3 regions of the Bacillus sp. FJAT-42376 genome follow, and region 1 is predicted to be linked to each of the others. Evidence: predicted binding sites of a transcription regulator. Region 1 holds the regulator's gene; each other region holds the start of a gene.
The links. The regulator LexA, encoded in region 1, represses DNA repair genes until DNA is damaged. The targets are predictions, from matches to a motif close to CGAACATATGTTCG.
Positions count from the first base shown of each region.

Region 2: CEF21_RS08070 (YhjD family protein) is a predicted target of LexA. The motif match lies at 4,570-4,583, and genes of this name have one in related genera.
Region 3: ruvA (Holliday junction branch migration protein RuvA) is a predicted target of LexA. The motif match lies at 4,384-4,397, and genes of this name have one in related genera.

Region 1 is NZ_CP033906.1:2,429,107-2,439,339, forward strand. Features, by position in the region: gene cysI (assimilatory sulfite reductase (NADPH) hemoprotein subunit) at 1-1,390, shown strand, start outside; gene CEF21_RS12160 (magnesium transporter CorA family protein) at 1,565-3,001, opposite strand; gene lexA (transcriptional repressor LexA) at 3,124-3,747, opposite strand; gene yneA (cell division suppressor protein YneA) at 3,898-4,218, shown strand; gene CEF21_RS12175 (YneB family resolvase-like protein) at 4,227-4,889, shown strand; gene CEF21_RS12180 (DUF896 domain-containing protein) at 4,997-5,227, shown strand; gene tkt (transketolase) at 5,334-7,343, shown strand; gene sirA (sporulation inhibitor of replication protein SirA) at 7,497-7,943, shown strand; gene CEF21_RS12195 (YneF family protein) at 8,029-8,250, shown strand; gene CEF21_RS12200 (hypothetical protein) at 8,587-8,793, shown strand; gene CEF21_RS12205 (aspartyl-phosphate phosphatase Spo0E family protein) at 8,894-9,076, opposite strand; gene CEF21_RS12210 (cytochrome c biogenesis CcdA family protein) at 9,301-10,005, shown strand; gene CEF21_RS12215 (response regulator) at 10,107-10,233, shown strand, end outside.
Region 2 is NZ_CP033906.1:1,581,048-1,591,280, forward strand. Features, by position in the region: gene aceB (malate synthase A) at 1-1,429, shown strand, start outside; gene aceA (isocitrate lyase) at 1,454-2,749, shown strand; gene CEF21_RS08060 (IDEAL domain-containing protein) at 3,107-3,343, opposite strand; gene CEF21_RS08065 (competence protein ComK) at 3,600-4,127, shown strand; gene CEF21_RS08070 (YhjD family protein) at 4,124-4,477, opposite strand; gene CEF21_RS08075 (TVP38/TMEM64 family protein) at 4,709-5,326, shown strand; gene CEF21_RS08080 (MFS transporter) at 5,337-6,470, opposite strand; gene addB (helicase-exonuclease AddAB subunit AddB) at 6,595-10,101, shown strand; gene addA (helicase-exonuclease AddAB subunit AddA) at 10,082-10,233, shown strand, end outside.
Region 3 is NZ_CP033906.1:3,199,245-3,209,477, reverse strand. Features, by position in the region: gene nadA (quinolinate synthase NadA) at 1-517, shown strand, start outside; gene safA (SafA/ExsA family spore coat assembly protein) at 1,106-2,611, shown strand; gene CEF21_RS16140 (YhcN/YlaJ family sporulation lipoprotein) at 2,810-3,445, shown strand; gene CEF21_RS21375 (hypothetical protein) at 3,653-3,802, shown strand; gene CEF21_RS16135 (BofC C-terminal domain-containing protein) at 3,813-4,334, shown strand; gene ruvA (Holliday junction branch migration protein RuvA) at 4,464-5,066, shown strand; gene ruvB (Holliday junction branch migration DNA helicase RuvB) at 5,077-6,081, shown strand; gene CEF21_RS16120 (DUF2905 domain-containing protein) at 6,074-6,274, shown strand; gene queA (tRNA preQ1(34) S-adenosylmethionine ribosyltransferase-isomerase QueA) at 6,295-7,320, shown strand; gene tgt (tRNA guanosine(34) transglycosylase Tgt) at 7,376-8,527, shown strand; gene yajC (preprotein translocase subunit YajC) at 8,565-8,843, shown strand; gene CEF21_RS16100 (TIGR04086 family membrane protein) at 9,135-9,512, opposite strand; gene CEF21_RS16095 (DUF421 domain-containing protein) at 9,675-10,233, shown strand, end outside.

The DNA.
Region 1 (10,233 bases):
ACTTACAACGAGAATGACTTTTCAGATGCATGGGGTCTTAAAATGGAACATGAAAAAAACCATCCAGGAAATCCATGCTTCCCTCATGGATACAATTGCCGCTTGCGGAGATGTAAACAGGAACGTCATGTGCAATCCGAACCCTGAACAATCGGGCATTCATGCAGAAGTATATGAATGGTCAAAAAAATTGAGTGAACACTTGCTCCCTCGCACCCGGGCCTATCATGAACTTTGGCTTGATGAAGAGAAGGTAGCGGGAACAGCGGAAGCGGAAGAGGCGGAACCGATGTACGGACCACTTTATTTGCCGCGGAAGTTTAAAATCGGAATCGCTGTGCCCCCTTCAAATGATATCGATGTCTTTTCGCAGGATCTCGGGCTGATCGCCATTGTTGAAGAGGAAAAGCTTACCGGCTTTAACGTCCTGATTGGCGGCGGAATGGGAATGTCCCATGGGGACCAGCAGACCTATCCGCAGCTCGGAAAGCCAATTGGTTTTTGTACGCCGGATAAAATTCTTGATCTTGCTGAAAAAGTCATAACCATTCAGCGTGATTACGGGAACCGCTCAGAACGTAAAAATGCCCGTTTCAAATACACCGTAGACCGTCTTGGTCTTGAAACAGTCAAGGAAGAATTAGAAAACCGCCTTGGCTGGAGCCTCGATGAAGCAAGGCCATATAGCTTTGATCATAATGGAGACCGCTACGGTTGGGTGAAAGGTTTAAAAGGGAAATGGCACTATACCCTGTTTGTCGAAGGCGGACGTGTAGCTGATTTTGAACAGGTGAAGCTTTTAACGGGACTGCGGGAAATAGCGAAAGTGCATACAGGCGACTTCAGGCTGACCGCCAATCAGAACGTGATCATTGCAAACGTGTCCCAGCAGAAGAAAAAACAGATTGACGCTTTAATCAGTGAATACGGCCTTACAGACGGAAAACACTTTTCGGCCCTGCGCAGAAGTTCAATGGCCTGTGTTGCACTCCCGACGTGCGGCCTTGCAATGGCAGAAGCTGAGCGCTATCTACCGGTTTTGATTAATAAAATTGAAGAAATCGTGGATGAGAATGGTTTGAAAAACGAAGAAATTACAATTCGCATGACAGGGTGTCCGAACGGCTGTGCCCGCCATGCATTAGGAGAAATCGGATTTATCGGCAAAGCTCCCGGAAAATACAACATGTACCTCGGAGCAGCTTTTGACGGCAGCAGGCTCAGTAAAATGTACAGAGAAAACATCGGAGAAGAGGAAATTCTCCGCGAGCTGCGGGAGCTTTTGCCCCGCTATGCGAAAGAGAGACAGGCGGGAGAGCATTTTGGTGATTTTGTCATTCGCACCGGAGTGATTGCTGCAACAACAGATGGAACGAATTTTCACCATTAAATAACAGGGTTTTAAAACCCTGGGCGGAATACGCGATAATTAGAGCAGCGGGACAGGTGAGATCCCGCAGGCTCACGAGGAAACGAACTGCTCGCCCAAGGAAAGCAAAGCGCCTTCTGACTGCATACAGCAGCAAAGTGTAACAGAAAAAAGATGACCCGCTCATATAAGGGGTCATCTTTTTTTCTTCCGTATAATAAGGTTCCGGCTCAAACTGAATATAGCCCCGGCACCAAGCCCGATGCCCATCAGGATTCCGCTGATGGCGACACAGAAGGCAATATACTCGAAAACCGAGTAACGGGCCATGATCGTCCAGTCAATTTTCCCTTTCCAGTCTTCTATCACGAGATTCATACCGTATATCCCGGAGATCACTGTATAGGTGGTTAAGATAAACAGCAGATAATTATTCCGTTTCGCTGAAATTTTTTCTTGGTTCCGGAATAAGCTGTCCAGTGTCTTCTTGACTTCATCATACAATGTGGAGATATGAAACACTTTATTCATTAATACAGCAAGTTCCTGGCCTTCCGTCCTGCTGCTGATTTCCTTAAAGTGATATTTTCCTGAAAACTCCGTTATGGTCTGAATGAGCTGTTCAATTTCTCCGGTTTTGTTTCTTCTATAAAGAAGGGAGTATTGGTAGGACAGTTTTAACAGAACCATTTTATAAAAAAAGTGAAGGAGCAAGTTGTAGTAATGCTGGCCGAACATCTCAGATTTAATCAAAGGAACATGAGTCCCCCGCTGTGTAAGGCAAGTAAAAGCATGATCGCTCACAATATACTGGGTCTGGGGAGCCCAGCGTCTGTAACTGTGCTCCTTTGCGTATTCATCAATGTATTCGGGATCGTAGGCAGAGATAAACGGCATGCCTTCGGGATCGTAGCCGTTAACCTGACCGGAGCGAAACAAATGCTGATTTGAAACATACTCTTCAGCAGACACGAGTGTACTCACAACGTACATTCTTTCATCTACAAAATAAGGGAGGCTCCCGAAGTAAGAGGTTTTATTTGCCCCTGTTTGAATATAAGGAACGATGCAGGGAGCAACCTCCTTAAATATATAATCCTGAATACTGTCATAGGTTCCGTCTTTTGAAAGAACCTGAAGCTGTTTTTTCTTTACTATTTTCGGTTCAAGGACCCGAAACTGGTTTTGGAAATGAAGAACATCCGAAAGCTTAAGATTTGTATCAGCCAAGCGGGTCCTGACCGATATCATCCCAATTTGAAACGGGCAGATAAAGAGATCGGCAGACAGAATTTCCACTTCAAATGAACGCTTCTCATCACCGAACAGAAGGCGTATTTTTGAATGGAGGCTTTTGGAAAAGCGGCTTAGGGATTCCTGTGCTGGTTCTTCCGTAAACAGAAGGTTTTCAATAAACGGCAAAAAGTACTGATCCATCTGATCATGTGACACGGTTTGCCCCGGGCCGTAAAAAGCACCTTCCAACTCCTTTGCTTCGAGCCTGAAAAATTCGTAGCCGGATGATTTTAGCGTACCCTCCATTTTCTTTATGCCTGCAGGTTTAAGGGAAAACGGAAAGATAAATTGACTGGATGATTCATCCAGTATAAGCTCCTTGGATTGGCCGGACATGGCAACCTTCCTCCTGGTGAATAAAAGTAAAGGCAAAATGACCCTATGCAATAGGATAGGGGATAAAGATTTATTTTATCATTTTTTCCCGAAAAAAAAGCCTGTCCCGAAGAACAAGCTTCTTAATGAACCGTGCGGTAAACACCAATCACTTTTCCCAAAATGGATACATTTCTTAACAAAATAGGTTCCATTGAAGAATTTTCAGGCTGAAGACGGATATAATCCTTTTCCTTAAAGAAGCGTTTTACAGTCGCTTCATCATCTTCCGTCATCGCTACGACAATATCTCCATTGTTGGCAGACTGCTGCTGTCTCACGGCAACGAGGTCACCATCCAGAATACCTGCTTCTATCATACTGTTTCCGACAATTTCAAGCATAAAGACATGCTCATCAGGAGAAGCGATCCGTTCCGGAAGAGGAAAATATTCTTCAATATTTTCTACGGCGGTAATCGGAACACCGGCTGTTACCTTCCCGATGATTGGAACGTTGATCACACCCGTTTTTGGAATGCCGGCTCCCTGGTCTTCGTTAAGAATTTCAATCGCCCTAGGCTTTGTCGGGTCTCTTCTTATTAAACCTTTGTTTTCAAGTCTTGCAAGATGCCCATGCACGGTAGAGCTTGAAGCGAGGCCTACGGCAAGGCCGATTTCCCGGACGGAAGGAGGGTAGCCTTTGCTTTTTACTTCCTGTTTAATGAATTCAAGAATGTCCTGTTGCCTTTTCGATAATTTGCTCATCGCTAGCACCTCAAAGTAAGTAATTTATAGTGATTATAGCATGATTTACCTATATATACAAACATAAGTTCGAAAAACGCTTGACCAGGAATGTTTGTTCGCCTTATAATAAAATCAGAAAAAGCGAACAAACATTCTGGAGGGGTTAATATGTCAAAGAGCACATTTGCACTCATAGCATCATTTTTTATTCTTGTAGCAGGAATTGTTTTTGCGGCAGCCGGGGCAGGTACAGACAAAGCACTGGACAAATATGCTAAAATAGAAATCCGTGAAGGAGATACTTTGTGGGATATCGCTGAGGCTCTCGAAGATAAGCATGGCCTGTCGCAGATGGAATTCGTTGAATGGGTCGACAAAGAAAATCATTTATCCTCCATTGTCATTAAACCGGGGGACCGGATTGTCATTCCGATAAAAAAAGATCAGCTATACGATCTTGATTCCCGTATTATAGCATCAGAAGAGTAGGTGTTTGTTTGAAAGCAGCAATCTATTGCAGAGTGAGTACATCTAAAGAAGAACAGGAAACATCGCTGCACAGGCAAAAAGAGGAGCTGACTGCACTTGCCGCATCGCATGGCATGGAGCTTGTCCGGACCATAACCGAACAGGCAAGCGGATACGAAATTGAGAGGGAAGGCATCCTTGATCTTCTCGACCTAATAAAAAATAAAGAAGCAGATGCGATTCTCATCCAAGATGAAACGAGACTTGGAAGAGGAAGTGCCAGAATGGCGGTTCTGCACTGTATATATAAAGAAGGGGCAAAAGTATTTTCCATTGCCCAGCAAGGAGAGCTTCAATTATCAGAAGCAGATACGATGGTGCTCGAAATCGTCAGCATCGTGGAGGAGTACCAGCGGAAAATACATAATATGAAGATCCGGCGGGGGATGAAGCGGGCTATCGAGAAAGGATACGATCCTCGGAATAATCTTACTGACATACATTCCGGTGGAAGAAAGGACAAAATAGAGGTTCCAATAGAGGAAATCGTACGCCTTAGGAGGAATAAACTGACTTTCGCTGAAATTGCCGCTACATTAAGAGGATTCGGATATTCGGTTTCAAAAGCGACCGTGCATAGAAGGTATCAGGATTATCAGGAAGAACAAGAGGCAGCCGAACAGACCAGGTAATCTGTTCGGTTGCCTTTTTAATAGCTTTTTTGTACCATTGCACTATAGTTTGATACGATATCCTGCAATTTTCACCATTGGCGCAGCGGGAATAAAGGAGAATGCACATGCTTTCAAACGATAAAATAGCTAGAATTAATTTTCTTTCCAAAAAGTCTAAATCAGAAGGATTGACTGGCGAGGAGCAGAAAGAACAGAAAAAACTCAGGGAAGAATATTTGCGGACGTTCAGAAGCTCAATGAAAAACACATTAAAAAGTGTAACAGTCGTTGATCCTGAAGGAAATGACGTAACACCCCAGAAATTAAAAGATGAAAAAAATAAAAGATTACACTAAGAATCGAGGATAGGCCTGCTTAATTTAACAGGCCTATTAGTTGTACTATTTGGGCTGTACGGATATGATAAGAAGGTAAATTGTTTACTCGAAAGGATGGTCTATCATGACATTATCTACTATTGATTCTTTGTCCATTGCTACGATACGGACATTGTCTATTGATGCAATTGAAAAAGCGAATTCCGGACACCCGGGTATGCCTATGGGCTCGGCTCCGATGGCGTACAAATTATGGACAGATTATATGAAACAAAATCCTGAAAATCCAAACTGGTTCAACCGGGACCGCTTTGTTCTATCTGCTGGACATGGCTCAATGCTTTTATACAGCATGCTGCATCTTGCGGGATACGATGTGACAATGGAAGATCTAAAGTCTTTCCGTCAATGGAACAGTAAAACTCCTGGACATCCCGAGTTTGGACATACACCTGGTGTAGATGCAACAACCGGACCGCTCGGACAGGGGATTGCAATGGCAGTCGGAATGGCTATGGCAGAACGTCATCTTGCCCATACATATAATAAAGATTCATTTAATGTCGTGGATCACCATACGTTCGCTATTTGCGGAGACGGTGATTTGATGGAAGGAATCTCATCTGAGGCATCTTCTTATGCTGGACATTTAAAGCTTGGCCGTCTAATCGTCCTTTATGATTCAAATGACATTTCACTTGATGGCGATCTGGACCGTTCATTCAGCGAAAACGTGCAGCAGCGGTTTGAAGCAATGAACTGGCAGGTTATCCGTGTAGAAGACGGGAATGATACAGAAGAAATCGGCCGTGCCATTGAAGCGGCAAAGAAAAACGAAGATCAGCCGACATTGATTGAGGTGAAGACTACAATCGGCTTCGGTTCACCAAACCGCGCCGGCACATCCGGAGTTCATGGCGCACCGCTCGGAGCAGAGGAAACGAAGCTCACTAAAGACGCTTACAAATGGACATTTGAACAGGATTTCCATGTTCCGGATGAAGTGTATGAACACTTTGAGAAGACCATTAAAGATTCGGGTAAAAAAGCAGAACAAGAGTGGAATGCATTGTTCGAGGAATATACAAAAGCGTATCCTGAGCTTGCAGCTGAACTGACAAGTGCTATCCAGGGTGAGCTTCCAGAAGGCTGGGACAAGGACGTTCCTGTTTATGAAGCCGGCAAAGGCCTTGCATCCAGAGCCTCCTCGGGAGAAGTGCTGAATGCGATTGCTAAAAATGTTCCTTACTTGTTCGGCGGATCTGCCGACCTTGCAGGTTCAAACAAAACGACCATTAAAAATGTGGAAGATTTTACAGCTGAAAATTACAGCGGCCGCAACATTTGGTTCGGGGTCAGAGAATTCGCAATGGGAGCCGCTTTAAACGGAATGGCTCTTCACGGCGGCTTAAGAGTATTCGGAGGAACGTTCTTTGTATTCTCTGATTACCTTCGTCCGGCTATCCGTCTTGCCTCACTAATGAACCTGCCAGTAACGTTTGTGTTTACACATGACAGTATTGCGGTCGGTGAAGACGGACCAACGCATGAACCGATTGAGCAGCTTGCCTCACTGCGTGCGATGCCAAACCTTGACATCATTCGCCCGGCAGATGGGAATGAAACAGCAGCAGCATGGAAGTTAGCCGTCACTTCCACATCCAATCCGACAGCGCTTGTTCTATCCAGACAAGATCTTCCGACGTTGGAACACTCAGCCAAATTGGCGGATACGGGTGTTGAAAGAGGAGCATACGTCGTATCTCCTTCCCAAAAAGAAGAAGCAGATGCGATCTTGCTTGCTACAGGTTCTGAAGTCGGCCTTGCAGTTGCTTCTCAAAAAGCGCTTCTTGACGAGGGAATTGATGCTTCCGTTGTAAGTATGCCTTCATGGAAACGGTTTGAAGAGCAAACAGAAGATTACAAGCGCTCCGTCCTTCCGAAAAATGTCAAGAAACGTCTGGCGATTGAAGTTGCTTCCCCGCTTGGTTGGGAACGCTATACAGGCGATGAAGGAGAGATTCTTGCCATTAACCGTTTCGGTGCCTCTGCACCAGGTGAAACGATTATGAAAGAGTTCGGATTCACCCCTGAAAATGTCGTGGCCCGTGTGAAGGCATTATTAAACAAATAAAATGTTTTAAAAAGGAGAGCCTGCACATTCAGGCTCTCCTTGCCTGTTTTTCGACACAATTAGTGGTTCCTCTCTCCGCATTAAGACACTCTTCCTCATGCGGTTCCCTATATAATAGGGACATATAGATGCAGCGGCAGGAGGGGTTCACGTTTGAGACATTATTATGTTTACTTAATTGAAGAGGAATTTGCCAGCCATTATTTCGGAAAAGAAGCAAAAATCTTTGACTTGATCCGCCATTATCAATGGACAAGCGTTTATGATGGTTCTTATAATGTTCTTGAACGTCAGGTCCAGTATATTTCGAGAGATATTCCTTCCAGGCAAATCCATGAGCTGCTTACAGGGTACTTATCCTTACGAAAAGGATACAGGCAGGTAGGTCACTTACACAGGATTGTATTAAGCGGTGAAATAGGACAGGCCACTTTAATGATAAAAGAACGCTATATCGAAATAGATGCGCAGGGAAGCTTTGAAGCGGAGACCATCTTTTTTGAAATTCTGCGGAAATTAGACCCGTGTTTTCTCGCAATGGACTTTCAATCCCAAAGATTTGGGTGGCTAAATCCAATTTCAGAAAGAAAATTTGTCTAAAAAAGCAGAAATTATGCAGGAGTTATTGTATAATATCGAAGGGTTTAGTAGACTGTAAACGAGAGAACTTGAAGGAGGAACTACCATGGCTTTATGGCTAGGCATAACACTGATTATAGTTGCTCTTTTGGGCGGCGTTGCGCTGGGCTTCTTTATTGCTCGCAGATATATGATGAGCTATTTGAAAAAGAACCCGCCAATCAATGAGCAAATGCTCCGTATGATGATGATGCAAATGGGAATGAAACCATCCCAGAAAAAAATCAATCAAATGATGAAAGCAATGAACAGCCAGCAGATTAAATAATCTGAACCTGCCTGGAGCATTGCTTTAACGATAGTCACACTTGAACATATCTTTCATAAATTTATGCTTCAGGGTGAATCTTTCATCTGAATCAGGCTTTATACTGTCTTATTCTTGGCTTTTCAGTAAAAACCGCTTTTCCTGTCCGATGGGCAAGGAAAGCGGTTTTTTAGTTGGCTTCTGTTATTTACTCATGCCATTTCTTTCTCGTGCATTAGCGCTATACATTTAAATGGTTCTGACTGTTAAGAGGATTTAAATTACAATATAGGAGCTGAAATCAGAAGGAATATGCTGCTCTTTGACGAATGTTACATTCGAAAGGGAGGGGATGGCATGTCAAAACTCGTGATTGAAATGGTCATAGAAGGTGAGCAGGTTTTTCAGGAGTCAGTCGATTATGAAGTGGTGCAATTAATGATGCAGGCAGATTACATAACGGTCAACATGAATACAGTAAGGGTACACGCCAAGGAAGTGACAAGCAAAGGTGTTGTGAGGTTTTACGGAGTCCATCGAAAACCTGAAGATCAACATTATTGACTTTGAAAGACGTTAAAACTCAGTACGAATGAGCAAGTTCGATGGAGCACCAAAATAAATCAGACCAAAAAAGATGACAGCGCAGCGTCATCTTCTTCATTTATTGGCAAGCATACCGCTGAGAATTTCCAGGCAGGATAATCTGCTGATATTCATAAAGCATTTTATCGAGTTCCTGGCTGGATTGGATGGTTACGGCAGAGGTCATTCCGTTTTTGTACACAATTTCGTTTAATTCCTGGCGTTTCCTCTCAATTTCTTTAAGCAGATCCTTCTTAGTCACTGAGATGTATCCTTTCTATGTAAGCTGCTGTCTATAAAGGAGAGCATAAGTAGTCCTATTGAATTTGTCTTTCCTGATTATAAGGCTTTTTTAGGTATCCTAAAATAGCATCCAATTAAGTGTAAAAAAATTGACATAAGAATGACATAAAATGAAATATTCGTTCTTATTTTTGACTGATATGATACATTTATAATAGAACATAAGAAGAGAGAAGGATGAGGATGGCAGATATCAATGCAATGCTTTCGTTCGGAGCGGGATTTCTTTCATTTGTATCTCCTTGCTGTCTTCCGGTATATCCGGCCTTTTTATCATACATAACCGGAATGTCGGTTCAGGATTTGAAATCGGAACAAGCGATGTATCAGAAGCAGAGTTTGCTGCATACATTCTTCTTCCTGCTGGGATTTTCCATCATTTTTATAGCGCTTGGTTTTGGCACATCTCTGATTGGGAACTTTTTTATTTCCTATCAGGATCTGATCAGGCAAATAGGCGCCATTCTCATCGTTTTTGTTGGATTCGTTACAATGGGAATTCTGCAGCCTGAATTTCTGATGAAAGAACGGAAAGTTCAGTTTAAGCAGCGCCCGGCCGGCTACGCAGGATCGATCTTGATCGGTCTTGGTTTCGCAGCTGGATGGTCCCCGTGTATCGGACCGATTTTGACTGCTGTTATGGGACTGGCTGGCAGCCATCCCGATTCAGGAATGCTCTATATGATCAGCTATGTGCTCGGTTTTTCTGTTCCCTTTTTTGTCCTGGCCTTTTTTATCGGAAAAATACAGCGGATTACACGCTATACCCGAAGTTTTATGAAAACTGGTGGAGTCATCATGGTGGGGATGGGCATGCTGCTGTTTTTTGACGGTTTGACCGTTATTATCCGTTATTTTACTGAATTGACAGGATTTTCGGGATTTTAGACCTATTAAAGAATAAAAAATGAGACATTTTTACTACTTTTCCCTGTTCTTTCTGTTATAATAAGGATAGATAAAGGCGAAGCACTATAGGGAGGGGTAACATGGCGAGGATTTTAATCGTTGATGATGCCAAATTTATGAGGGTCACATTGTCCAATATATTAGAAGGTGCCAACCATACGATTGCAGGAGAAGCCGAAAACGGAATAGAAGCCGTTCGATTGTATA
Region 2 (10,233 bases), 850 kb from region 1:
GCTTAACGAGGGGAAGCTCTTTGATTTTCTGCCGGAAACGGAAAGCATCCGCAGCAGTTCCTGGACTATCGCGCCGCTCCCTGAGGATTTGCGCGACCGCCGGGTCGAAATCACAGGGCCGGTCGACCGGAAAATGATGATCAATGCGCTTAATTCCGATGCAAAAGTGTTTATGGCGGATTTTGAAGATGCGACAGCCCCCTCGTGGAGAAACCTGGTTGATGGACAGCTGAATTTAAGGGACGCCGTTCAGCGGACCATTCGGCTGGAACAGGCAGATGGAAAAGTGTATGAGCTGAATGGCCAGCCTGCTGTACTGAAGGTCCGGCCAAGGGGGTGGCATTTGGAGGAAAAGCATGTACTTCTCCATGACAGGAGAATTTCAGGCAGTCTGTTCGACTTTGGCCTGTACTTTTTCCATAACGCCAGGACGCTCCTCGAGAAGGGAAGCGGTCCCTACTTTTATCTTCCGAAGCTTGAAAGCCATCTTGAGGCGAGGCTTTGGAACGATGTGTTCATTTATGCCCAGAATGAGCTTGGCCTGCCGCAGGGAACCATTAAGGCCACGGTCCTGATTGAAACGATACCGGCCGCCTTTGAAATGGATGAAATTCTCTATGAGCTGAAAGAGCATTCGGCAGGGCTGAACTGCGGCCGATGGGATTACATCTTTAGCTATCTGAAAAAACTGCGCAGCCGGGAAGATGTAATTTTGCCGGACCGGGTCCAGGTCACGATGACGTCTCCATTCATGAGAGCGTACTCGCTGCTTGCGATCAAAACGTGCCATAAGCGAAATGCTCCCGCAATGGGAGGGATGGCTGCACAGATTCCGATTAAAAACGACAGTCAGGCCAATGAGGCGGCGATGAATAAGGTGAAGGCGGATAAACTCCGCGAAGCAAGCGACGGTCATGACGGTACATGGGTTGCCCATCCGGCACTCGTTCCGGTGGCGATGGAAGTGTTTAACGAATACATGCCGGAAAAAAACCAGATTTCCAAACAGCTCGACCATGTTCAGGTAACAGCGGCCGACTTGCTTGCAGTACCGGATGGGACGATTACGGAGCAAGGCCTCCGCATGAATATTGACGTCGGCATCCGCTACCTTGCTTCATGGCTGTCAGGAAGAGGGGCAGCACCGATTCACCATTTAATGGAGGATGCCGCTACCGCTGAAATCTCACGGGCTCAAGTATGGCAATGGATCCGTCACGATAAGGGGATTCTTGATGACGGAAGGCCGGTGACGATGGAGCTGTATGAACAGCTGAAGAGGGAGGAAACAGCCAAAATTGCGGAGGAGCTTGGGGATACGTTCTATGCGCAAATGAAGTTTCCGGAAGCTGTTCAGGTGTTTGATGAACTTGTAAAAAACGATGACTTTATCGATTTTCTGACACTGCCAAGCTACGAAAAAATGTAACGAAACCAAAGGGGATGAATGTAAATGGGGAGAAATGAACGGATTAATCAATTAAATGAACAATGGGAACTGGATGGACGCTGGAACGGAATTACCCGTACCTACACAGCGGAGGAAGTGATCAGACTACGCGGATCACTCGATATCGAGCATACGCTGGCGAGACGCGGCGCTGAAAAACTGTGGGATTTGCTTCATCAAGAGGAGTATGTGCACGCACTTGGCGCCCTGACCGGGAATCAGGCGGTGCAGCAAGTAAAAGCGGGATTAAAAGCGATCTACTTGAGCGGATGGCAGGTGGCAGCGGATGCCAACCTTTCCGGCCACATGTACCCTGATCAAAGTCTGTACCCGGCAAACAGCGTTCCAAGCGTGGTGAAACGGATTAACCAGGCACTGCAGCGCGCCGATCAGATTCAATTTTTGGAGGAAGAAGGGGACATCGACTGGTTCGCACCGATTGTAGCGGATGCGGAAGCAGGCTTTGGGGGACAGCTGAACGTGTTCGAACTGATGAAGGGTATGATTGAAGCGGGAGCCGCCGCTGTTCATTTTGAAGACCAGCTTTCCTCTGAGAAAAAATGCGGCCATTTAGGCGGAAAAGTGCTGCTGCCGACGCAAACGGCGGTGAAAAATCTGATCTCAGCACGGCTTGCGGCGGACGTGATGGGTGTGCCGACCTTGATCATCGCAAGAACCGATGCGGATGCAGCCGACTTGATTACAAGCGATGTCGATCCGGCCGACCACCCGTTCATTACGGGAGAACGCACGCCTGAAGGCTTCTTCCGGACAAAATCCGGCATTGACCAGGCCATCGCACGCGGCCTTGCGTACGCTCCTTACGCCGATCTTGTCTGGTGTGAAACGAGCGAACCGAACCTTGAGCAGGCTCAAAAATTCGCAGATGCCATCCATGAAAAGTTTCCGGGCAAGCTGCTTGCCTACAATTGCTCCCCATCCTTCAACTGGAAGAAAAAACTCGATGAAACAACGATTGCAAGCTTCCAGAAAGAACTCGGGAAGATGGGCTACAAATTCCAGTTCGTTACCCTTGCAGGCTTCCACGCCCTGAACCATGGCATGTTTGAGCTTGCGCGAAAATACAGAGACCACGGCATGGCCGCCTACTCCGAGCTCCAGCAGGCTGAATTCAGCAGCGAGCAGTACGGCTATACGGCAACCCGCCATCAGCGCGAGGTCGGAACCGGGTATTTTGATGAAGTGTCCCAGACGGTGAGCGGGGGAACTTCTTCTACTACCGCACTGAAAGGATCAACGGAGACAGAGCAGTTTACGTCGGAAACGACGACGGTATAAGAAAAGGGAGCGGGCGTATAGCCCGCTTCTTTTTATCGTACCCCGCGGTGCTTCTGGTTCCGGGCAGGTTTGTGCCGGTTGCGGGCAGGTTTGTGCCGGTTACGTGCAGGTTTGTGCCGGTTGCGGGCAGGTTTGTGCCGGTTCCGGGCAGGTTTGTGCCGGTTGCGGGCAGGTTCGTGCCGGTTACGGAGCAGGTTTGTGCCGGTTGCGGGCAGGTTCGTGTCGATTACGGGCAGGTTCGTGTCGATTACGGGCAGGTTCATGTCGATTACGGGCAAAACGGCTTCATCACCGCGATCACGCCATTCCTTTAGTCTTGCAAAAAACAAAAAAGCCAATCCAATAGGATTGGCTTCATTATTGTAGGCAATGAACCACGTCGGCGTATTGCTTGGACAAATCCATAAATAAGGGCTTATTTCTTTGGTCAAGAGCATCGTTAATCTGAGTTTCAAGAAGCGCCAGTTTTCGTTTCAGTCCTGCTTCGTCCAGAATCATTTGAATGTAGATGTCCAGCATGGTTGCGGCCTCTGCCTCACTCTTCATTGTGTGACGGGACTTCATAAGCTCTGCATACGATTTTTTGTTCTTCATAGGATCACCCCTGATGCCTTTTTTTTATTATATGGACTGAGTGGAAGAAAATCAACTAAATATTTATAATTTTTAGATAATTTATCCCGCAGGGCATATTTAAAGGAGTCCAGGCAGTAAAAAAGCAATTTAAAACCGCTATTTGTTAAAATGTTACATTTTTATGAGGTTTGTGTAAATTTGTAGATCTTCTATCTGTGTGCGTGGTAAATTTCTCTTAGTTAAATATACCTAACCATTTTGAGGTGATTCGAACATGGAAAAAATCAATCAATATGAAGCAAATCGCTATACGATGGCGATTATCAGCAGTGCATCGAATGGGAGTCTTTCTTCTTATGTGCTGGAGGTGGAAAAAGAGTATGAGGTTTCCATGAGGCCGCTTGATATTGTGGATCGGAGCTGCCGCTATTTCGGTTCGAGCTATCAGGGGAGAAAGACGGGAACGAAGGACACTATCGGAATCACGCATAAGCCGCCAATCGTGGTGGACGCTGTAAACTCCATTTATCTTTTCCCGACCGCTGCATCCTCAAGACCTCAATGCTCCTGGATTTCCCATCAGTATATTGAGCATTATTCTTCTACTGGCGAGGCGGAGACACTTGTCACGTTTTCCAACCGGAAATCGTATATTCTGCCCGTTTCAATTCATTCTTTTGAAAATCAGCTTTACCGTACAGCGCAGCTGCGTGCCGTGATCACTTCCCGTGTAGAAAATGAAAAAAGGATGTTCACCCAGCTTTTATACAGCAGAAGCCCGGGCGAAACGTTCCATACTTAAACCTTCACCAGATACTCCTGCAGCAGCTCACATACCTTATTCCGGATTCTCGGGTTAAAGTAGCTGTGCTGCTCCTCGTATCCTTTGTAGAGGAACGAATACATAGTAAAGGCTTCGTCATGCTTGATTTTGCTCACTTTGATTTTTTGGCGGTGAAGCTCCTGTTTGACCTGCTGAAGATCCTTTTGGGCGAGCTTCAGGGATTCTTCGATAAGATGAAGGTAAGGCTGCTTCAGTTTAAATGGACTTTTTTCAACGACGGAGAGATCGCGGTTCAGAATGGAGATGGTCATTGGCAGGTAGATCGCCTGGTCGATTACGTCTCTTACGTCTTCTGGTATTCTTGTCATATTCATTGGCCTCGCTTTATCCTCTGTTTTTTTAACCTCTTGCTCAAACTGCTCACAGCTAAGGACAGAGAAGTTCTATCTTTGTTTAGTATAGAACGTTTGTTCGTAATTTATTCTATTCCGATTTTAACATTTTTTCAAGAGGGATTTCTTTTCCAGCACCTGCATATTTAAGTTTTCCCCGAAAGGCGGTAAAATAGGAGGATACTCAAATCGCTTAAGGAGCTTGAAATGGACCTGCATACGCTGCTTGATTCCCTGACCCTGGAAAACATGATGAAAATTTTTGAGAAATACCGATCGTTTGGGCCTTTGCTTGGAATTGCCCTCCCGTTTTCTGAAGCGTTTTTGCCTTTTCTGCCGCTTGTTGTTTTTATTGTGGCGAATGTGAATTCGTTCGGTCTCGGATTTGGCTTTTTCCTTTCCTGGCTTGGAGCGTCAGCGGGAGCTTTTGCGGTATTCCTGCTTGTAAGGAAGTTTGGACAGGAACGGTTTTTCCGTTTTCTAAGCCGGCATAAAGGAATCAGACGGATGGTGGACTGGGTGGAAGAAAAAGGATTCGGTCCGCTCTTCCTTCTTCTCTGCTTTCCATTCACACCGTCTGCGGCCGTGAACGTAGTCGCCGGGTTATCCAGAATCAGTATTTGGAATTTCATGCTGGCTGTACTGACAGGCAAGCTTGTGATGATCTTCATCGTAAGCTATGTCGGACAGGATTTGCACACGTTAGTGACCAATCCTAAAAAGGCGATTATAGCGGGAGCGGTGCTGCTCACTGTGTGGATCGTCGGCAAAATCCTTGAAAAAAGACTGAATGCCAAGATGGCAAGCAAATTGGACAAGGACTAAGCCCGGATGATTAGGACTCCGGGTTTTTTTCATCTTTCTTCATCATCTGGCGGCGAATCAGAAAACCGAGGGCGGCGAACAGAACGCTGAATCCGGTCAGCAGCAGGCTGAAGGAGAACTGATAGGCAAGAATCGGCCCGGCTGAAGCGCCGGCCAGAAGCAAAAAGGAATAAAAGGGAATGGCGGACGCTCTTTTTTCTCCAGCCTGCTCCCCGATCAGTAAAATCAGCGCTGGAAGCAGCAGAGCCATGGCTGCGGTGAAACAGATCGAAATGACGGTGACAGCGGAAAGAAATGGAACCGCGGCGGAAATAAACAGCGCTGCGGCCGCGGTTCCGAGGCTCGCAAAGAGAACAGGCGTACTTCCGAACCGGCGGATAATCGGTCTGCTCCAGAAGGAAAGCATCACTCCTAAAAGACCGAGTGCCCGGCAATAAAAAAGGACGCTCGCACCGGCATCAGCAAACTGACGGTTGAACGAATCATAAAAAGCTGTAAAAGACATGAGAAGGAAAAAGGTCAGTACATAGCATACAAGTAAACGGCGCTCGAGCAGGACGGAGAAGTCCAGGTGCGGCCGGTCTGCGGACTTTGGGGAAGGAAGCAGCCGTACCGCTGCCAGGACAATGAGCAGAAAGATACATCCGAAGCAGAGAAATACAGCATACCAGCCCGCATAACCGGTGACTGCAGAGCTGATGATCTGGCCTGCAACCCCGGCAATCAAAAAGCCGCCGTTGATGAGAGAAATCATATGCGTTCTGGACTCTTCCGTAAACACTTCAAAGCAATAGGAATAAGCGACCGGAGCGAAGCCTGCTAAAAAAAATCCCTGTATGCCTCTCAGAATCTGAAACCAGCCGGCAGAAGAGGAAGCGGAAAGGAAAAAAGCGAGGACCGCACAAAGAAGCATGGCGGCGGCCATCGTCCGTTTTCGTCCAAAAAAACATGAAATGGGGCCGAAACTGAGAAGCCCGACCGCATAAGTAACGGTAAAAAGCGAAGCGCTCCAAACAATGTCTTCCGGCTTCCCGCCGACTCCATCGGCAACTTCCGAATAAATCGGAATGAGCAGGTACAGATTGCTTGCGACAGCAACGGCTGTAAGCAGAAAAAAGATTCCGGCGGACCTGGTCGCGCTCAAAGGCATACCCCCCAATCTCTGTTACACTATATGCAGCGCATCTGTCCGTTTTTCAGGAAGATGTAAACGAACGTGTATTCGTATATAATGAATTCAGGAACCATTCAAAAAGGAGGCAATTTTAATGACGATCCGGTTTATGGCAGGACGATCTGGAAGCGGGAAAACAACGATGGTTTTAAATGAAATAAGAGACCGGCTCCGGGAACAGCCGGACGGACCGCCGATTATTTTTCTCGTACCGGATCAGATGACGTTTGAAATGGAATACGAACTTGCCTGCACACCTGATTTGAACGGAATGATCCGGGCGCAGGTGTTCAGCTTTTCAAGGCTCAGCCTTCGGATCCTCCAGGAAACATCGGGCGCGGCTAAGCAGCCGATCACGTCAACAGGCATCCAGATGAGCTTGAGGAAAATCATTGAGGATGAAAAGCAGCATTTTAAAGTGTACGGCAAAGCAAGCGACAAGACCGGGTTCATACAGCATGTTGAATCCATGATCACCGAATTTAAACGCTATAACGTAAATCCGGAGGCCCTGCTTGAAAACATCCGGTCTATTCAGCAGCAGATGGATGAAAAGGAGCGGGTGCTGTCCGGGAAGCTGGAAGATTTGCATACCATTTATGAAAGACTGGAGGAAGCGCTTGACGGCCGGTATGTGGATGCTGAGGATACGCTTCGCATGCTTTCCGAACGGATTCCTGATTCCGCGTATCTTGAAAACGCGGAAGTATACATAGACGGCTTCCACCATTTCACCCCGATGGAAATGGAGGCGGTCAAAAGCCTTCTTGCCAAGGCGGACCGCGTCACGGTAACCATTACAGCGGATAAGCTGTTTGACCGGCATCTGCCGCATGAACTCCATCTGTTCCGCATGACCGGCATGACCTATGCCGATTTTAAAAAAATGGCGGAGGAGCTGCATATTGAAACGGAAGAACCTGTTCTGCTGAATGAATACCCGAGATTTGCAGGTTCCCCATCCCTTCACCATCTCGAGCAGAACTTTGATGCGAGGCCGTCGAAGCCGTTCAGAGGAGCGGCTGATCTTTCCATCAGCCAGGCGGCAAGCCACAGGGCGGAGATTGAGGGGATTGCCCGCCGGATTCATGAGCTGGTGAGGAAAAGAGGGGTCCGTTTCAGGGAAATCGCGATTTTGCTTCGGAATCCTTCGAGCTATCATGATTTGATCGAACAGGTCTTTACCGATTATGAGGTGCCATTTTTCATCGATCAGAAGCGGTCCATGCTCCATCATCCGCTTGTTGAACTGATCCGTTCCGCTTTGGAGTCGGTAACGGGAAGCTTTCGCTATGAAGCGGTCTTCCGGGCGGTGAAAACGGACTTTTTGTTTCCGGCAGATGCAGATAAGCCGCTATGGAGAGAAGAGATGGATATTCTCGAAAACTATGTGCTTGCGTACGGAATAAACGGTTCCAGATGGACGTCCGGAAAAAGATGGATTTACAGGAGGTTTCGTTCATTAGAAGGCGAAACGGCCGTTACGGATGAGGAACTGAACCGTGAGGAGCTCATCAACCGGCTTAAGGAGCTTGTTGCCGGACCTTTGAAAGAGCTTGCGGATGCGCTGAAAAAGGCTAAAACAGGAATTCAAAAAGCATCGGCTCTTTATTTGTTTCTTGAGAATCTGGACATACCGGCCAAGCTTGACCGGATGATGAATGAAGCGGAAATCGCAGGGCGGCTCGTTGAAGCGCGCGAGCACGCCCAAGTATGGGATGCTGTTATCGTGCTGCTGGATGAGTTTGCGGAAATGATGGGTGACCGGCCGGTTTCATCCGCGCAGTTTACGGACATGATCGATACCGGTCTGGAAAGCCTGAAATTTTCTCTCGTCCCTCCTGCGCTCGATCAGGTGCTGATCGGTGATATGGAGCGTTCCCGTTTCTACGCATTGAAGCATACATTCATCGCCGGGGTGAATGACGGAGTGCTTCCTGCAAGGCCGGCAGAGGACGGCATTCTTTCAGATGAAGACCGGGAGCTCCTTGAACGGAACGGTTTTGCGGTGGCTCCATCATCCAGACAGCAGCTGCTGGATGAGAATTTTATGATTTATATGGCGATGACGAGCGGCTCCGAGCATCTGCATGTATCTTATCCATCTGCGGATCCGGAAGGGAAGTCCCTTTTGCCTTCTATACTGATCGGCCGTCTGGAGGAGCTCTTTCCCGATGCAGTGAAGGAGTGGTTTGTCAATGAACCGGAATCGCTGCCTGAACCGGAGCAGCTTTCATTTATGCCGAATCCGTCGGTGGCCCTTACGTATTTAAGCTCCCAGCTTCAGACGTGGAAAAAGCAATACCCCGTCCATGAGAGCTGGTGGGATGCCTATAACTATCTTATCGGGCATGATCAGTCCGGCCATGCCGCAATGGTGACCGGAAGTCTGTTTTATCAAAATCAGGCAAAGCCCCTGAAGCCCGCAGTCACAAAAGAGCTGTACGGCGAGCATATTCTTGGGAGCGTATCGAGAATGGAGCAATTCAGAAGCTGCCCATTTTCCCATTTTGCAAGCCATGGATTGAAACTGAAGGAACGGGAGCAGTTCCGTCTTGAAGCACCGGATGTCGGGCAGCTGTTCCACTCGGCGCTTAAAATGATATCCGACCGGCTGGTGGAGACGAATGTTTCGTGGAGGGATGTTACAAAGGATCAATGCAGATCCCTGTCCAATGAAGCCGTGAACCACCTCGCTCCGATGCTGCAAAAAGAGGTGCTGATGAGTTCGAACCGGCATCAGTATTTAAAGAGAAAGCTCGAAAAAATTATCGCGAGAGCGGCTCTTGTCATCTCGGAGCAGGCAAAAGCCTCGCTGTTTGCACCGATCGGCCTTGAACTTGGCTTCGGCAAAGGCGGTCCTTTGCCGCCGATGCGGTTCAAGCTCGAAAATGGTTTTACAATGGAGCTTGCGGGACGCATTGACCGTGTGGATTCAGCAGAGAGCTCCAAAGGCCTTCTGCTTCGGATCGTTGATTATAAATCGAGTGACCGGGCTCTGAATTTAAGCGAAGTGTATTACGGAATCGCCCTTCAGATGCTGACCTACCTGGATGTGATCATTTCGTATTCCAAAACGTGGCTTGGGGTGGAAGCGAATCCCGCTGGTGTCCTTTATTTCCATGTTCACGATCCTATGATTCAGACAGGCTCCGCGCTCTCGCTTGAGGACCTCGAGGAAGAGGTGTTCAAAAAGTTCAAAATGAAAGGCTTGCTTCTTGGGGAAGAGGAGGCCATTCAGCTCATGGATCAGACGCTTGAAAGCGGGTCTTCCAATATTGTATCGGCAGGCTTCAAAAAAAGCGGAGGCTTCAGCTCAAGTTCGTCGATTGCGAGCAATGAAGAATTTGATATGCTGCGCCGCCATGTGAGAAATGAGTTTAAGCAGATTGGAACGGAAATCACAAACGGAGTGACAGACATCCGTCCATACAGGATGAAGGACCGGGTGCCGTGCACCTTCTGTCCGTATAAAGGGGTCTGCCAGTTTGACCAGTCGCTGAAAGATAATGATTACCGGGTATTAAAAGACGAGAAAAATGAGCAAGTACTCAAGCGCTTAAAAGAGGAGGCCATCAAAAATGAACCATCAGCTACCTAAACCGGCGGACAGTCAATGGACCGATGACCAGTGGTCGGCGATCGCCTCCTCCGGACAGGACATCCTTGTGGCTGCGGCAGCCGGATCCGGTAAGACAGCAGTCCTCGTGGAACGGATGATCCGGAAGATTAC
Region 3 (10,233 bases), 770 kb from region 1:
TCTTGGAATTCCTTTGGATCAGATGGCCGTCTGGGACCCGGTTTCAGAAACGCTGGAGGGTCCTTCCGAGCAGGCTTCCATTCTTCTTTGGAAAGGGCATTGCTCTGTTCATGAGAAGTTTACAGAAAAAAATATTGCCCACATCAGGAAGACAAAACCCGATATGACGATTATTGTTCATCCTGAATGCACACACGAAGTCGTTCAGCTTGCCGATCTGGCCGGATCGACAAAATATATCATCGAACAGATTTCTGCGGCGCCTGCTGGTTCGAAGTGGGCGGTCGGTACAGAAATGAACCTCGTCAACAGACTGATCTCTATGAATCCGGAAAAGGAAATTGTTTCGCTGAACCCCTATATGTGTCCTTGTTTAACAATGAACAGAATTGACCTTCCCCATTTATTGTGGTCTTTGGAGTCGATTGCAGAAGGCAAAGGGGTAAACAGGATCATTGTAGAGAAAGAGGAGGCAGCACAGGCAGTGCTTGCATTGAACAGAATGCTTTCGATTTAACCTTCCCATCGGATGAGCCCATGCGCAGCATGGGTCTTTTTTTTGGATTAGCTCTGTTAAACTTGGCTGTTGATTTCCGTTACAGGCGCTCGCTTTCCGCCTGCGGGGTCTCACCTGTCCCGCAGCTCCGGCAGGAGTCTCGCGCCTTCCACTTCAATCAACTGGTGTTAAAAATCAACATCAGACTTTAACAGAGCCTCTGGATTAGATACATACAAGGATGTCACGAGATTACGCGAGTTCTGCTGGAAACAGCATACAGCAGGGGGGAATGTGATTAAGTATTGATGAAAGTGAATCTGAACTTCTTGCCTTCCGGCTCCCCGGCGGGCTTGGCTAACTGCACGTGAAGGGGTGATTTATTTTTCTAAGGGCAAAAGTGGAATTTATTCAAAAAAGGTGGCACAAATATCACGGTTTTTGCGTTCTATAATAGGGAAGTTTCAGGAGGGAAAAACAGCGCTCAAACCTTTAGCATTTTTCAAAGAAGGCATATTCGCTTCTTTTTGCGCATAACTTGTGGTGAAGAATAACGGCAATTAGCCTGTATGCTTTTACTATACAGTTAACGCATAGGAGGGGGAACTTTTGAAAATCCATATCGTACAAAAAGGGGATACATTGTGGAACATAGCCAAAAAATACGGAGCAGATTTTGAAGAACTGAAAAAAATGAACTCCCAATTAAGCAATCCCGATTCCATAATGCCCGGAATGAAAATCAAAGTGCCGACAGGAAGCGTTCCGGTGAAAAAAGAAGCACAGATCAACTTTAATTCAAAAAAAGAAATGCAGATTCCTGCCAAGGAACAGCCGGTTCAGCAGCCTGTCAAGGAAAAGCCGAAAGAAGTTCAGGCGGCAGAAGAGCCTAAAAAGGAAAAACCAATTACTCCTTTTATGCCTAAGATGCCGAACATCCCTCAGCCTGTTTACCCTGAAATGGATATTAATAACTATTATATGGTGAACATGCAAATGCCGCCTAAGCAGCCGCAGCTTCCTCAAAAACCGGTTAATGTGATGCCGGAGATGAAAAAACCGGCCAATGTCATGCCGGAAATGAAAAAACCGGCTGAAAAGCCTAAAGAGAAGACGGCAGCGAAGCAAGGGGCACAAAAGGCAGTTTCACCAGCCATGAAAGAGGAGGCAACCAAGAAAATGGAGAAAATGCCGAACATGCCAAATATGCCTTATTCTGCTCCAACCGGAGTAGCGGGAGCTATGCAGCCTTCCATGCAGCAGCCTATGTATGGAGGCCCGGGATATGGAATGGATCCTATGTATGGTGCGCCATATGGATATGGACATCATTATGGATACGGGCATCATCATCATATGCACCATTGCCATCCGATGCCGTATTGGTGCGTGCCATCACCGCAGCCAATGCCATACGGAGTAGCAGGGGCGATGGATGAAAATATGCCGAATGTGATGGGTGCGATGTCTCCGAACATGCCGAATGTAATGGGAGCATCTGAAAATATGCCGAACGTGATGGGCGCGATGTCTCCAAATATGCCAAACGTGATGGGCGCCATGGATGAAAACATGCCGAACGTAATGGGCGCGATGTCTCCGAATATGCCGAATGTGATGGGCGCTCAAAGCATGCCGCAAATGGCACCGCAGGGGTATTCGCCATATCCTCCAGGCTGCACACCAGCTTCACCGATTATGCCTGGATCAGGGTTTGGACCCGGTGTGATGGGTGCATATGACCATCATATGCCGAACGTGATGGGTGCAATGGATGAAAATATGCCGAACGTGATGGGTGCGATGTCTCCGAACATGCCGAACGTGATGGGCGCGATGTCTCCGAACATGCCAAATGTAATGGGAGCATCCGAAAACATGCCGAACGTAATGGGGGCACAGGAAGGAAAGAAACAGCCGCCAATGGCAGCGGGAGCATATGAGCCGGATTGCGGATGCGGATCTCCGGGGTATGGCATGCAGCCAGGGTATGGCATGCAGCACGGATACGGGATGCAGCCGGGCTATGGCATGCAGCAGCCTGGATACGGAATGCAGCCGGGCTATGGTCAAATGTTTGGACGTCCGGAGTTTTATAATGGAGAAGAAGATTAATTCCGCTGAGTGAGACGATTTATCGTCTCTTTTTTTGTTTTTGTCTGAATCGTAAGGCTGCGATAGCATTTGCCTTTTTTATAAATAACGGCTTCCGCTTTTTTGGTGGGAACTGTCAAGATTAAACCCGGCTGTTTCGAGCAAGCTAACTAAGAGCAAGTATAAAAAGCTCAAATGGCAAAACAGGGGGTAGTCATCTTGATAAAAAAGACCATTCAATACGGTTCACTTGCTTTGCTGACGGGTCTGCTGACGGCTTGCAACAACGGGAAAGACAATGCAATGGATTACAATGACAACACCCAGCCGATTGGTATGTATTCAAACGAACACGCTGGAAAAAATAAAGATCACTCGGATAATGATGGCCCCATTACAGAGATGATGGATGGGGACCGAAATGACCGGCCGACCCGGGTAGATAACCGCAATATGAATAATCAAAGCATGCCGATTGCTTATAATCAAAATAAAAACGGCTATTACACGGAAAGCGATCAAAAAATAGCCGACAGAGTAACAAAACACGTTTCTAAAATGAAAAATGTGGATAACGCCAGAACGCTCGTGACAAAAGACAACGTTATTGTAGCTGTAGACACAAATGATAAAAACAACGTGAATGTAAAAAATGCCATCCTCAAAGAGACAGAGAAGCTGGCCAACGGTAAAAACGTTGATGTGTTTACGGACGAAGGGTCTTTTAACAGAGTAAAGCAAATTGATACGAATATTAAAAATAATAAACCGCGCAAAACGATTGATGCGGATATTAAAGATTTTATGAAAAATACAGGGAAAACGATTCAGCGTACACTTAATCCTAATCGATAAAAACCAGGGGTTCCCTGGTTTTTTTTGTTTATTTGAATAAGGATGGAAGGCTCCATTCCGGCACAAAAAATGAACAGGATGAAACAGACAGTCTGAATTTCATCGTTTTGGTGACTAAAACCATAAAGTTTGGCCAAAATATAAATGCAGCAATCATGGAAGTTTTCTCTAAAAGGTTTGATATACACGTACTGCGGGGAGAAGGGCATGAAAATCCGGTTTGGGGATTCACAAGTCCGGCACAGGCTTACGAGCTCAAGCTATTATTCCTATGCTGAACAGTGGCAGATTAGACGAAACGGTGTGCCTCCTGATATTCGGGAGCAAGCCAAGAGCTTAAATTTAAATGAAAAGTGAGGTGGCCCAGTTGCTGAAACACCGGCCTGCCATATTCCTTCAACTGTCGCTCATCACCTTGATCACCATCATATGCACCATACAAGCAGAAGCAGCTGAAAATAAAGATCCTTCCTTTCAGTCATTCACAATCTCGCTGGAAAGAATGTATCTCGACGGGGAAACAAGTGTCGAGGTTAGAGAAGAATCCTTTCACTCTCTCGCTGACCTCTCTGAGTATTATCAGGAGTGGCTCGTGATTGACCGAGAGAATAACCGGATTGTCCTGAAAAAACAGATAAACGATATTTCTCCTCTTATGAAGGCAACCGGATATTTCGGTATCAATAAAGAGGGGATCTTAACTGTATTTGAAGGAAAGCCAGGGGAAGAAGCGAAAGTGATCCAGTCATTTTTTCAACTTGATGTCGGCAAGCTTGAATCAAAGAGACACACCGAACTGGAAAAGGGAATAAGAGTAGAGAGCAGGAAACAATATCTGCGCGTTATTGAAACCTTCAAAGCCTACGGCACTCCCGCTTCCAGAAAATAGATGTCCATCAGACTCAGCCTGCCTGCAGCAGGTTTTTTATTTTGAAATCCGAACGTATGTTAACGTTTCTGGTTCTTGGACACCCTTTTTTATGATACAATGAGGTACAGTTGTGAAGAGGTGAAAAAGGTGATTGAATTTGTCCGAGGGAAGATCGACTATATCTCTCCCGAATTTATCGTAATAGACCATTCCGGCATTGGCTACAAAATATTTGCCCCAAACCCGTTTATATATGCAAAAGGAACGGAAACAACGATTTTTACATACCAGCACGTGAGAGAGGATATTCTTGCTCTTTACGGCTTTAGATCAAGAGAAGAAAAAGCTCTTTTTACCAAACTGCTGAACGTAACCGGAATCGGTCCAAAAGGAGCGCTTGCCATCCTTGCTTCAGGAGATCCTTCCCAGGTCGTGCAGGCTATTGAAGGTGAGGATGAAGCGTTTCTTGTTAAGTTTCCCGGAGTTGGAAAGAAAACAGCGAGACAAATCATTCTGGATTTAAAAGGCAAGCTTGGTGATGTAGCTCCTGAATTTGCATTCTCCCTTTTCAATCATGAAGTATTTGAAGAGAAAGATTCGTCTTCAAAAGCTGTATCAGAAGCGGTCGAAGCCTTAAAAGTTCTTGGATATGCGGAGAGAGAAATCAATAAGGTGATCCCAGCTCTGAAAGAAGAGGCGCTATCGACTGACCAGCTGGTGAAAAAAGCATTGCAAAAGCTTTTAAAGTAAGGTGATGACAATGAATGACCGGCTTGTTTCCGGCAATGCGGAAAATGAAGAACAATATTTAGAGCTCAGCCTTCGTCCGCAGAGGCTCAGTCAATATATCGGGCAGAACAAGGTAAAGGAAAACCTGGATATCTTTATTCAGGCAGCGAAAATGCGGGGGGAGACATTGGACCATGTCCTTTTATATGGTCCGCCGGGTCTCGGGAAGACCACGCTTGCCTCCATCATTTCAAACGAGATGGGCGTGAATCTGCGCACAACATCCGGACCTGCCATTGAACGTCCGGGAGACCTGGCCGCCATCCTTACCGCTCTTGAGCCTGGAGATGTATTGTTTATTGATGAAATTCACCGGCTGCAGCGTTCAATTGAAGAGGTCCTCTATCCCGCAATGGAAGATTTTTGCCTCGATATTGTCATTGGCAAGGGGCCTGAGGCAAGATCCGTCAGGCTGGATCTCCCGCCCTTTACGTTAGTCGGTGCTACGACAAGGGTCGGTCTTCTCACAGCTCCGCTGAGGGACCGTTTTGGAGTCTTAAGCAGATTGGAATACTACAAGGAATCAGAACTCTCTGAAATTGTGGAAAGAACAGCGGATATTCTGCAAATTGGAATAGACCCGCAGGCTTCTGCCGAGATCTCCCGGAGATCGAGGGGGACACCGAGGATTGCAAACCGGTTATTAAGGAGGGTCCGCGATTTTGCTCAAGTATTGGGCAAAGAGGCTATTTCAGAGGATCTGGCTTCTGAAGCCCTTGAAAGGCTTCAAGTTGACCGCCTTGGCCTTGACCACATCGATCATAAATTATTAATGGGAATTATTGAGAAGTACAGAGGCGGACCAGTGGGGCTGGACACGATTTCCGCAACCATTGGCGAAGAGTCTCATACGATTGAAGACGTATATGAACCTTATCTTTTGCAAATCGGGTTTTTGCAAAGAACATCCAGGGGCAGAATGGTAACGGATGCCGTTTACAAACATTTTAGCCTGGAGGTTCCCGGACATGAATGAATGGCCTAAAATGCTGATAATGATAGGTACAGTTCTCTTGGCTGCCGGATTATTGATGCAGTTCATCGGCAGGCTGCCTGGAGATCTTGTATTTAAAAAGGGGAATACAACCTTCTTTTTTCCAATCGTTACATCGATTGTGATCAGTATTTTGCTGACTGTTCTCTTTTCAGTATTTGGACGATTTAAATGATATGAAAAACAGGTGATAATATGAAAGTAGAATTATTTGATTTTGAATTGCCGGAGGAACTGATTGCCCAGGTTCCGCTTGAAAAAAGAGATGCTTCACGCTTAATGAAGCTGGATAAAAAAAGCGGAGAGATCGTGCATGGTCATTTTCCTGATATCACCCAGTATCTTCAGCCGGGTGACTGTCTTGTCTTGAATGACACACGCGTGCTGCCGGCAAGATTATTCGGGATGAAGGAGGATACGGGGGCCAAAATCGAGGTTCTTCTCCTGAAACAAACCGAAGGAGACACATGGGAAACACTGATTAAACCGGCTAAAAGAGTAAAAGCAGGGACTGTGATCACGTTTGGAGACGGGAAATTAACAGCAACCTGTGTAGAAGAACAGGAGCATGGCGGCAGAACGCTTCACTTTTCCTATGATGGTATTTTTTATGAAGTCCTGGAGTCGCTTGGGGAAATGCCTTTGCCTCCTTATATAAAAGAACAGCTCGATGACAGGGAACGATATCAGACTGTGTTCTCCAAAGAAGCCGGCTCTGCGGCTGCACCTACTGCCGGACTCCATTTTACGGAGGAAATTCTAAATGAGCTTCAGGAAAAAGGAGTGTCAATCGCGTATATTACCCTCCATGTCGGGCTTGGAACGTTCCGCCCAGTCAGTGCAGAAACGGTGGAAGAACACGAGATGCATGCAGAGTTTTACCAGATGACGGAAGGCACCGCACGCCTGCTGAATGAAACGAGAGCAAATGGCGGCCGGATTATTTCCGTCGGGACAACTTCAACGCGGACACTTGAAACGATTGCTTCGTCAGACGGGAAGTTCCGTGAAGAGAGCGGATGGACAAGTATTTTCATCTACCCAGGCTACGAATTTAAAGGAATCGACGGGATGCTTACAAACTTCCATCTTCCCAAGTCATCTCTTATTATGCTGGTTAGTTCTTTAGCCGGCCGGGAACATGTCATGAACGCCTATGAATCAGCTGTAAAAGAACGATACCGTTTCTTCAGCTTCGGCGATGCGATGCTTATTTTATAAACAGATCAGATTTGGATACAATGAATAACAGGCTTCATATAGAGGAGGAGAGACGGTGACAGCTTCATCATCACCGATACGGTACGAATTTATTAAAACATGCAAACAGACGGGTGCGAGGCTTGGAAAAGTTCATACGCCGCACGGATCTTTTGATACACCTGCATTTATGCCGGTCGGAACATTGGCGACAGTAAAAACAATGTCCCCGGAAGATTTAAAAGGAATGGGATCCAATATTATTCTCAGCAACACGTATCATCTTTGGCTTCGTCCGGGAAATGAGATCGTAAAGGAAGCTGGGGGACTGCACAAATTTATGAACTGGGATCGGGCGATCTTGACCGATTCCGGCGGGTTCCAAGTATTCTCGCTGAGCGAATTCCGAAAGATCGAGGAAGAAGGCGTGCACTTCCGGAACCATTTGAATGGCGATAAGCTCTTCCTGTCTCCGGAAAAAGCGATGCAAATTCAAAATGATCTCGGCTCCGATATTATGATGGCGTTCGATGAATGTCCTCCATATCCAGCTGAATATGATTATATGAAGAGATCAGTGGAAAGGACAAGCCGGTGGGCGGAGCGCTGCCTGAATGCGCATCAGCGTCCAAACGATCAAGGGCTGTTCGGCATTATTCAGGGTGGAGAATACGAAGAACTGCGCAAACAGAGTGCAAAAGATCTTGTATCACTTGATTTCCCCGGCTATGCTGTAGGAGGCTTATCTGTAGGAGAACCGAAAGATGTGATGAACCGGGTGCTGGAGTTCACTACACCATGGATGCCGGATAATAAACCCCGCTATTTAATGGGGGTAGGGTCTCCCGACTCACTGATTGACGGGGCGATAAGAGGAATTGATATGTTCGACTGCGTACTGCCGACCCGGATTGCCAGAAACGGTACATTAATGACAAGTACCGGACGATTAGTTGTGAAAAACGCAAAATATGCAAAAGACTTTGGACCGATTGATGAAAATTGTGACTGCTATACTTGCAAAAATTACTCCCGCGCCTATATTCGACATTTAATTAAGTGCGAAGAGACTTTTGGTATCAGACTTACGTCTTATCATAATCTTCATTTTCTGTTAAAATTAATGGAGCAAGTTAGACAAGCGATTCGTGAAGACCGTCTTGGCGATTTCAGAGACGAATTCTTTGAACAATATGGTTTCAACAAGCCGAACGCTCGCAACTTCTAATCTTTGAAAGGGGTGAAAGAATATGGGTGGCAATTCCATGACAACGATTTTATCGTTAGTGCTAATGTTTGCGATTTTTTATTTCCTGCTGATCCGTCCGCAGCAAAAACAGCAAAAAACCTTCCGCCAAATGCAAAGCAGTTTGCAAAAAGGTGACAAAGTTGTGACAATTGGAGGGCTTCACGCCACGATTGAATCGATCGATGAAGAGAAGGCCGTTCTAAAAGCCGGAGATGGTTCCCGTTTAACGTTTGAACGCCGGGCAATCCGCGAAGTAAAAGAGAAATCCGTATTGGCAAAAACAGAGGAAGCATAATGCTTTCTCTGTTTTTTTATGGAAGCGGGGAGAAGAAGAAGGGAGGCCGTGGATTTAAATCATTATAAGGAATGTCATGCATAACGATAGGAATGCCAGGCAAGAATGCCAGGCATCATCAGGAAAAAGAGTCATGCCAGGCAAGAATGCCAGGCATCATAATGAAAAGGAGTCATGCCAGGCAAGAATGCCAGGCATCATCATGAAAAAGAGCATTGCCAGGCATCGGCCAGCAAGTTTAACCATCATAAAAAGCCCGGGCTTCACCCGGGCTTTCGCCTTCTTCCTTATTTACCGATCAGAAGACATATTCACTCCAATCATCCCGCCGAGCATGGCTATGGCTAAGAATCCGGCGTGATAAAGAAATTGCATCGGCTTGAGGGCAGATCCAAATCCAAGGAACTGAAACAATAAAATAATGAGTGTATAACAGAGAGCCGTCATTCCTCCGAGCAGCCATCCCTTTTCTTTTCCTTTTCCTCCCGCTATGAATCCCCCAATGAACAAGGTAATAAAGGACAAGGCCAGGAGCATCCATTGAATGGATCGTTCCGTCATCCCTGTGAATTTAAGAAGCAGTGAAAAAATCAGGCTAATGGCTACAGCTGCTGAAAAAATGGCAATAAGACCGCTCAGTATTGCTTTTCCCCATTTTTTTGTTTCCATCTAAGCATCTCTCCCTTTTGGCGCATGCTTGTTAATGCTCGTCTAATGTAAGGGTATTCGGGAGCTTTTCCTTTTAGAATCAATCCATCCAGAAACTTTTCCGCATGGATTGATTACGGGTGTACAAACTAGAAAAAGCGATGTGAGAAGGGAGGGGCTCGGATGGAGGTTTATTTGATCATCATAGCCCGGACGGTGTTATTGTACTTTCTGATTATTATTATTTTCCGTTTGATGGGGAAAAGGGAAATCGGAGAATTAAGTATTTTGGATTTAGTTGTATTTATTATGATTGCAGAGCTTGCAGTCATGGCCATCGAGTCTCCAGAGGACCCGCTGATGCATTCCATTGTTTCGATGCTTTTGCTTTTGGCCATTCAGTTCGGTCTGGCGATGCTGTCTTTAAAAAGCGAAAGGGTGAGGACCCTGATTGATGGAAAGCCAACCATCATAATCAGCAACGGAAAGATTGATGAAAAAGCGATGAAATCCCAGCGCTACAATTTTGATGATCTGATGACGCAGCTGAGAGAGAAAGATGTGCGAAGTCTGGCTGATGTGGAGTTTGCGATTTTAGAGACTTCAGGCAAATTGAATGTTTTTCAAAAAAAACAGCAAGAGCCGATGGAAACGCTTGAACTGCCCCTGATTGTAGATGGCACCATCCAGCCCCAGCACCTGCAGAAAATCGGGAAATCGGAGCTCTGGCTTAGACAGGAGC